Regions from separate parts of the Kitasatospora sp. NPDC085895 genome, predicted to be linked through region 1. Evidence: riboswitches for the same ligand, from Rfam matches in the RefSeq annotation. Region 1 holds a riboswitch; the other holds the start of a gene.
What was found. A riboswitch is a leader RNA that binds a small molecule or an ion and turns the genes downstream of it on or off. The one in region 1 is predicted to bind glycine.
Positions count from the first base shown of each region.

Region 2: it holds a riboswitch for glycine, as region 1 does, so the genes downstream of both, gcvT (glycine cleavage system aminomethyltransferase GcvT) here and gcvP (aminomethyl-transferring glycine dehydrogenase) in region 1, are expected to answer to the same signal.

Region 1 covers NZ_JBFBJY010000030.1:13,240-17,537, forward strand. The annotation lists gene AB0442_RS19825 (MFS transporter) at 1-412, opposite strand, end outside; gene AB0442_RS19830 (DUF2382 domain-containing protein) at 604-1,881, opposite strand; glycine riboswitch at 2,148-2,251, shown strand; gene gcvP (aminomethyl-transferring glycine dehydrogenase) at 2,475-4,298, shown strand, end outside.
Region 2 covers NZ_JBFBJY010000027.1:34,935-39,232, forward strand. The annotation lists gene gcvH (glycine cleavage system protein GcvH) at 1-340, opposite strand, end outside; gene gcvT (glycine cleavage system aminomethyltransferase GcvT) at 444-1,562, opposite strand; glycine riboswitch at 1,749-1,851, opposite strand; gene AB0442_RS18805 (enhanced serine sensitivity protein SseB) at 1,968-2,759, shown strand; gene AB0442_RS18810 (enhanced serine sensitivity protein SseB C-terminal domain-containing protein) at 2,949-3,836, shown strand.

The DNA of each region.
Region 1 (4,298 bases):
TGGCCTTGGGCAGCTCGTCGCGGACGATGCTGATCGCGAGCGGGAGCACGCCACCGCCGGCGCCCTGGAGCACGCGGGCGACGACCAGCCAGGTGAAGGAGTGGGTGCCGACCGCGAGGGCGGAGCCCGCGACCAGGCCGGCGAGCGAGACCAGCAGCATCGGCTTGCGGCCGCGGAGGTCGCCGAACCGGCCGAGCAGCGGCGTGAGCACGGCCGCGGAGAGCAGGTTGGCGGTCATCAGCCAGGTGATGCTGGAGCCGGAGACGTCGAGCTCCTTGGCGAGCGACGGCAGGATCGGCACGACCGCGGTCTGCACCACGCTGAACGCCAGCATGGCCAGCACGAGCGCGGGGAGCACCCGCGCACTGCTCGGCTTCTCGTCCGTGGCGGCGGGCTGTGGGGCCTCACTCACGGTGGGTTTCCTCCCGTTGGGTCGCCGGAAGCCGGTCACTGCTTCAGGCGAGCGATAGTGAATGAACTGAAGTAACGATGCAGGTAGATACTTCAGCCTGTCAAATATCGATCGGTGAAGCTTTGGCAAAGCGCAGGTCCCGGCCCGCCGCAGCGGACCGGGACTCCGGGGGACGTCCTGCCGTCGGAGGATCAGACGGGGCGCAGCGGCTCCGGCCGGGCCGGCTGCGCCGCGGCCGTCCGCGCCGCGACCTGGACGGGCGCCTGGCCCGACGCGGCGGGTGCAGGCGCCGGCTGCCCACCGGCCGGAGCGGGCCCGGCCGGAGCGGGCCCGGTCGCGGCAGCCGCGGCGGTCGCCGTGGTGGAGGCGTTCGTGGCCGCCGCGCGGTCGGCCGGCTGGGGGCCGTACGGCTGGCGCGCCGTCCCGTCGTGCACCTCGACCTGCTCGCGCCGCAGCTCCTCGCGGACGAGCTCCTCCTCGGTGTAGCGCTCCACCACCAGGCGCACCCGCTCGACCGGGGCCAGGTACTTGCGCACCACCGGCCGCTCCTCGCGCAGGGTCACCTCCTCGACCGCCTCGGCGATCTCCTGGTCGCTCAGCGCGGCCCGCTCGGCGTCGCTCACCGGCACCCGCTCCACCCGCACCCGCTCCCGCACCACCGACACCCGGCGCTCCACGGCCTCCGAGGTGACGTACTTGCGCAGCCGGGCGGTGCCCAGCACGTGCCACTCGGTGCTGATGTCCAGCCGTTCCTCGCGGCAGACGATCTCGACCGGCCCGTGCGCCGAGGCCTCGCCGCCTTGCTGCCGCTCCGGCCGCTCGGGCCGGTGCGCGGCGGTCGGCGCGGTGGTCGGCGCGGCCGGTGGGCGGACGGCGCCGCCGGCCGGCACCACCGGGAGCTGCATGGTGTTCTCCGAGCCGTCCTGCCGGGAGCCGGCCGGTCCGGAGCCGTCCGGCCGGGTCCCCTCCTGCCGGGGCCCGTCGTGGCGCGTGCCGCCGTGCTGCCCGTCGGCGTGGTCCGTCCGGCCGTGGCCGTTCGCCGCCGGGCGGCCGTTCGCCGCGGACTGCTCGGGCGCCGCGTGCGCGACCGCGCCGAACTCGGTGTCACCGGGGCGCTCGGCGGGCGCCGGACCCGCCTCCGGGCCCGGCCGACCGTTGGAGGTGTCCAGCCCGTAGTAGCGGTAGAGCTGCAACTCCTGGGCGGGTGACAGGTGCTGGCCCACACCGAAGTCCGGGGAGTCCTTCACCAGCGACTTGTCGTACGGGACCTTGAGCTCCTCGCCCGAGAACTCGCTGGTGGTCAGCGGGACGAAGGCGTCCCGGCCGAAGATCCCGGTGCGGACGGCGGCCCACTCGGGCTCACCGGTCGCGTCGTCGAGATACACCTCGTCGACCGTGCCGATCTTCTCACCGTTCCGGTCGACCGCCTTGTGCCCGATCAGGTCTCGCGGATCGATATCGGTCTGCACGCTGTCCTCCAGTGCCTACTGCTCCTGTGTCTCCGCGGACGTCGGGACGGCTGGAGGAGCTGGCCAGACGCCATCTACACAGAACGCCATGGACCGGTCACCGGCGAGCCGGGAGCGGCCGTCCGGGCCGGTGATCGGCCGTCCGGGGGGCGGGCACGGCCCGCGGGCCCGCAGGCGGGGCCGGCGGACCGGCCACCGGCGGTGGGACGCCGGTCACAGCACCCGCCATTCCCGGTGGTCCCGCTGGTACCCTGGGCGGCGACCGCCGAGCCCGCGCGGGAGAGTCCCCGACCCCGCTGAGCTGGGGAAGGGGCGCCGAAGGAGCAACTCCTCCCCGGAATCTCTCAGGCACCCGTACCGCATGGGCCAGGTCACTCTGGAAAGCAGGGCAGGACCGCCGGCACAGGAGCCGTCGGCACCACCCTCACCGACGGTGCAAGCCGACGAGATGCCCTCGGGCGTCGAAACGGCGAAGCTCTCAGGTACCGATGACAGAGGGGGAGGCCTGACGGGTTCGTACGTCTCCGGCTCCCCACGGCGGCCGACCGGCGTGCGTACCCCCGCCGGTCCGTGACCAGGAGGCCTCGACCCCCATGAACGCCCAGCCGAACCTCACCGAGCTCGAGCAGGCCAGCCCCTTCGAGACCCGCCACATCGGCCCCGACGCCGCCGCCCAGGAGAAGATGCTCGCCCAGGTGGGCTTCGCGTCGCTGGACGAGCTGGCCGACGCGGCCGTTCCCGAGGCCATCCGCAGCCTGACCGCGCTGGACCTGCCCGCCGGCCGCAGCGAGGCCCAGGTCCTCGCCGAGCTGCGCGAGCTGGCCGACCGCAACCGGGTCGCCACCTCCATGATCGGCCTCGGCTACTACGGCACCTTCACCCCGCCGGTGATCCTGCGCAACGTGCTCGAGAACCCGGCCTGGTACACCGCCTACACCCCGTACCAGCCGGAGATCTCGCAGGGCCGCCTCGAGGCGCTGCTGAACTTCCAGACCCTGGTCTCCGACCTCACCGGCCTCGCCACCTCCGGCTCCTCGCTGCTCGACGAGGGCACCGCCGCCGCCGAGGCGATGGCGCTGGCCCGCCGCGTCACCAAGGTCAAGGGCGGCGTCTTCCTGATCGACGCCGACACCCTGCCGCAGACCGTCGCGGTCATCGAGACCCGCGCCGAGCCGACCGGCGTCGAGGTGGTCGTCGCCGACCTGTCCGAGGGCATCCCGGCCGAGATCGCCGAGCGCGGCGTCTTCGGCGTGCTGCTCCAGTACCCGGGTGCCGCCGGCGCCGTCCGCGACCTCACCCCGGTCATCGAGCAGGCCCACGGCCTCGGCGCGGTCGTCGCCGTCGCCGCCGACCTGCTCGCCCTCACCCTGCTCAAGTCCCCGGGCTCGATGGGCGCCGACATCGCCTGCGGCACCTCGCAGCGCTTCGGCGTGCCGATGGGCTTCGGCGGCCCGCACGCCGGCTACCTCGCCGTCCGCGCCGAGTTCGCCCGCAACCTGCCCGGCCGCCTGGTCGGCGTCTCCGTCGACTCCGACGGCAACCGCGCCTACCGCCTGGCCCTGCAGACCCGCGAGCAGCACATCCGCCGCGAGAAGGCCACCAGCAACATCTGCACCGCCCAGGTGCTGCTCGCCGTGATGGCCTCGATGTACGCCGTGTACCACGGCCCCGACGGCCTCGCGGACATCGCCCGCCGCACCCACCGCTACGCCGCCGCGCTCGCCGCGGGCCTGCGCGCCGGCGGCGTCGAGCTGGTGCACGGCGCCTTCTTCGACACCGTCACCGCCCGCGTCCCGCAGCGCGCCGACGAGGTCGTCGCCGCCGCCCTCGAGGCGAACATCAACATCCACAAGGTGGACGCCGACACCGTCTCGATCTCCTGCGACGAGACCACCACCCGCGAGCACGTCACCGCGCTGTGGGCCGCGTTCGGCATCGCCGGCGGCGAGCTCGACGAGACCGCCGACGCGCTGCCGGCCGCCCTGCTGCGCGACGACGAGTACCTCACCCACCCGGTCTTCCACAGCCACCGCTCCGAGACCGCCATGCTGCGCTACCTGCGCCGCCTGTCGGACCGCGACTACGCGCTGGACCGCGGCATGATCCCGCTGGGCTCGTGCACCATGAAGCTCAACGCCACCACCGAGATGGAGCCGGTCACCTGGCCCGAGTTCGGCCAGCTGCACCCGTTCGCCCCGGCCGACCAGGTGCAGGGCTTCCTCAGCCTGATCCACGGCCTGGAGCAGCAGCTCGTCGAGGTCACCGGCTACGACGCCGTCTCCATCCAGCCGAACGCCGGCTCCCAGGGCGAGCTGGCCGGTCTGCTGGCCGTCCGCGCCTACCACCTGGCCAACGGCGACACCCAGCGCGACGTCTGCCTCATCCCGTCCTCCGCGCACGGCACCAACGCCGCCTCC
Region 2 (4,298 bases), on a different contig from region 1:
CGAGCAGCTCGTCGGTCGCCTCGACGCGGACCTTGAACAGCCAGCCATCCTCGAACGGGGAGCTGTTCACCAGGGCGTTGTCGTCGAGGACGGCCTGGTTGACCTCCACGACCTCGCCGGTGACGGGCGAGAACAGGTCGCTGACCGACTTGGTGGACTCGAGCTCGCCACAGGTCTCACCGGCGGTGACGCCGTCACCGACCTCCGGGAGCTGGACGTAGACGATGTCGCCGAGGGCGTCGGCCGCGTGCGCGGTGATGCCGATCGTCGACACCCCGTCCACGGCGGCGGTCAGCCACTCGTGCTCCTTGGTGTACTGCAGGTGCGTGGGGTTGCTCATGGCGTCATTCTCCAGGATCGCAAGAGGGAGGGGCGTGGCCGTCCGCTGAGCGGACCGCCCCGGGCAGGACGGTTCAGGACGGTGCTGGGAGCGGCGGGGGCGCTCAGCGGGCGCGCTTGTAGAACGGCAGCGCCACGACCTCGACCGGCTCGGCCTTGCCGCGCACGTCGACCGCGACGGCGGTGCCGGGCGCGGCGTGCGCCGCGTCCACGTAGGCGATGGCGATCGGCTTGCCGAGGGTGGGGGAGGGCGCGCCCGAGGTGATCCGGCCGATCGGGTCGCCCTCGGCGTCGACCACCGCGTACTCGGCGCGCGGCACCCGCTTGCCCTCGGAGACCAGGCCGACCAGCTTGCGCGGCGGTGCGGACTCGGCCTCGGCGGCCGCCTGCTCCAGGGCCTTGCGGCCGACGAAGGCGCCCTCGTTGGTGGTCTTGTCGAAGCGCACCACGCGGCCGAGACCGGCGTCGAACGGGGTCAGGTCGGTGGACAGCTCGTGGCCGTACAGCGGCATGCCCGCCTCCAGGCGCAGCGTGTCGCGGCAGGACAGGCCGCACGGCACCAGGCCCTTGTCGGCACCGGCCGCGGTCAGCGCCGACCACAGGTGCTCGGCGTCGGCCGGGGCGCAGAAGACCTCGAAACCGTCCTCGCCGGTGTAGCCCGTACGGGCGAGCCAGACCTGCTTGCCGGCGACGGTCGCGGGCAGCAGCGCGTAGTACTTCAGGCCGGGCAGGTCGGCGTCGGTCAGCGAGGCGAGGATGCCGTTCGCCTCCGGGCCCTGGACGGCGATCAGCGCGTAGGCGTCGCGGTCGTCGCGGACGACGGCGTCGAAGCCCTCGGCGCGCTCGGTCAGCGCGTCCAGCACCACCTGGGCGTTGGAGGCGTTCGCGACCACCATGTACTCGTCCTCCGCGGTGCGGTAGACGATCAGGTCGTCGAGGATGCCGCCGTCCTCGCGGCAGATCATGGTGTAGCGGGCGCGCAGCACGCCCAGCGCCGAGATGAAGCCGACCAGCGCGTGGTCCAGCATCTCGCCGGCCTGCGGGCCGGAGACGGTGATCTCGCCCATGTGCGAGAGGTCGAACAGACCGGCCTTCGTGCGGACGGCGAGGTGCTCCTCGCGCTCGCTGCCGTAGCGCAGCGGCATGTCCCAGCCGGCGAAGTCGGTCATGGTGGCACCGAGCGAGCGGTGCAGCGCGTCGAGCGCGGTGAGGCGGAGGGACATGACGGCAGGACTCCTTGGCTGCTCTGCGGGCACACGGGCGACCCTCCCGCCCGGAAACGGGCAGGACGGCGGATGGAGTCTCCCCGTCTGTCGTCAACAACCTGAGAGGTTCACCGCCACCTCAAGGATGGCGGCTTGCACCGTGGGTGGGCGCACGGCGCGGCCGTGTCCACTTTCCAGATGTGCCTCGCCCGTGCGGTATGGGTGCCTGAGAGATTCCGGGGAGGACTTGCTCCTTCGGCGCCGGCCTCGCCCCTGGGGGCGTTCCGGACTCTCCCGCGCGGGTTCGAGCGGCCAGTATGAACTTGGAGGGTCGAGCGCGCTCATCATGGCATGCCGCCGGGCCTGATGGGAGAGGGGGCGGCCCGCTAGGCTCTGTGCAGGGGACGAGCGAAGGGGCCGTACATGGGGTATCCGGCGGGCGAGGCACAGGCGTGGGCCGCACCCGGCACGGCGCCGGAGGGCGGCACCTGGCCGTCCAACGAACTGGAGCAGGTGCTCACCGCCGCGCTCGGCGACCCCGGCGCCACGCCCCGGGTGATCGAGGTGCTCGCCCGCAGCCAGGTGTGGATCCCGCTGCCGGCCGGCGCCGACCCGCAGGGCACCTCGCTGGACCTGCCGACCATCGAACTCGCCGGCACCCCCTACGTGCCGGTGTTCTCCTCGCAGGAGCAGTTCCTGCAGCACGCCCCGGGCATGGCGTTCGCGATCGCACCGGTGTGGGAGTTCGCCCGCGGGCTGCCGCTCGGCATCGGCATCGCCGTCAACCCGGAGGCGCCGGTGGGCATCCCGGTGCCGCCGGAGGGCGTCGGCGAGCTCCGCCGCGGACCGCAGGGCGACCGCACCCCCGGCGAGGTCGCCGAGGGCGCCTCGGTGGCGCTGCGCGAGCCCGAGCCGCACCAGGAGCCGTACGCCTTCCTCGCCGCGGCCACCTCCGAACTGTCCCGGCTGCCCGGCGTGCTGACGGCCCGTCGGGCGCTCGCCCGGGTGGAGGCGGACGCCCCGCAGCTGTACGTCGGGATCCAGCTCGACCCGGCCGGGCCGGCCGATCCGGTGCAGGTCAACGAGGCGCTCGGCCGCGCGCTCGGAACCGCGCCGCCGCCGTGGGGCGTCCACCTGGTGCTGCTGGACATGGCCGACGACCCCGTCGTCGAGTGGCTGCTGACCTGCGTGGCGCCCTTCTACGTCCGGGCGTGACCGCCGGTCCGGCCGGCCCGGGCGCCTGCCGGCGGGACACCGGCGCCGCCCGGGGGTATCACGAGGGGGTATGCGGCATGACGCCTGTCGGCCGCGCGCAATAGGGTGCTGCCCGGCAGTGGGCACGAGCGGCGGAAGACGGAACAAGACGGGGCACGGCGACGTGAGCGAGCGGAGCGAGGCGGGCGCATGAGCGCGGCAGCGGCAGGCGGCGGGCCGGGCCCGTGGGGCCAGGCACCCGTGGCACCGCCCGGCGGTGACCCGGGCGCCATCGAGCGCGCCCTCGGCGCGGTCGTCCCGGAGCGCTACGACGCGTACGAGAACCTGCTGCGGGCGCTCGCCCAGGGGCAGGTCTGGATGCTGCTCTGGCACGGCACGCCCGGCAGCCCGGACGCCCAGTACGGGAACATGGACATCGGCGGGCACGGCTACGCCCCCGCCGTCACCTCGGCCGAGCAGCTCGCCGCCAGCGGCTGGGCCCGCGCCCACGAGGTGATCTCCGGCCAGGAGATCGCCGCCGCGCTCTTCCGCACCCGCTGGGGCCTGTGGCTGAACCCGCACGCCCCGGGCGGCGGCGTCGGCGTCCCCTGGGCCGACCTGAGACGCATCGCGGTCGGCCTGGACCGGCTGCCGGCCGGTCCGCTGCGGATCTCCGAGCCGCGGTTGAACGCGCCGCAGTTCTACGGGCTGCTGGAGCAGCAGGCCGTGCAGACCCGTCCGCTGCGCTCGCTGCGCCAGGCGTGGGTGCAGCCCGCGCTGGGCGAGGCGTACCTGGCCGTCGGCCTGGACCTGTACGACAACTCTCCGCCGTCGGTGGAGGCCGCCCGCGCCCTGGTACAGCGGGCCGCGCAGCTCGCCCCGGAGGGGCTGGCGGTGTCGACGGTCGCGATGGCGGACGAGTTCGATCCGGTCGCGATGTGGATGCGGGCGAACGCCCGCCCGTTCTTCGACCGCGACACCCAGTTCGGGCACCCGCAGGGCGCGGCCCCCTACCCGCCCTACGGTTACTCTCCGCAATCGGCGCCGGGTCCGCAGCCGTGGCCCCAGCAGCCGTGGCCGGGCTATCCCGGCCGCTGATCCTTTCCCTTTCCCTCCCCTTTACCCGTCCTTGTGGCGGCCGTCCGCCAGTGGCGGGTCATGCCCAGGTGGTGGCGGTTTCCCGCCGTTGGCGGGCTTCCGTCAGTACCCGTCTTGACAGGCTTGTTTCAGCCGTGTGAAGAGGCGTATTCGCGGTCACAACGGGCTGCATGCCGACAGATCACAGTTAGGCATCCTTCGGTTGCCCCCTCTGGCGGAACCTCTCCCCGATGACAGAGAGTGCTGCCCACGGCCAGTGCGCGAGCCGATCCCCACAAAGGTGATCGCGCCCTGGCGACGCCGAACCGCGCGATGTGCATGCCGCGCACTCCGGCACCACGCAGGACCCGCAGTACCCCCGCAAACGCCGTGATCCGCCGCCCCGGCCCCGTGCCCGGACGGCAGGCTCCGGCACCCCGAAAACGAACTCTGCACCGCCGCACCGGCGTACGGAACCACCGC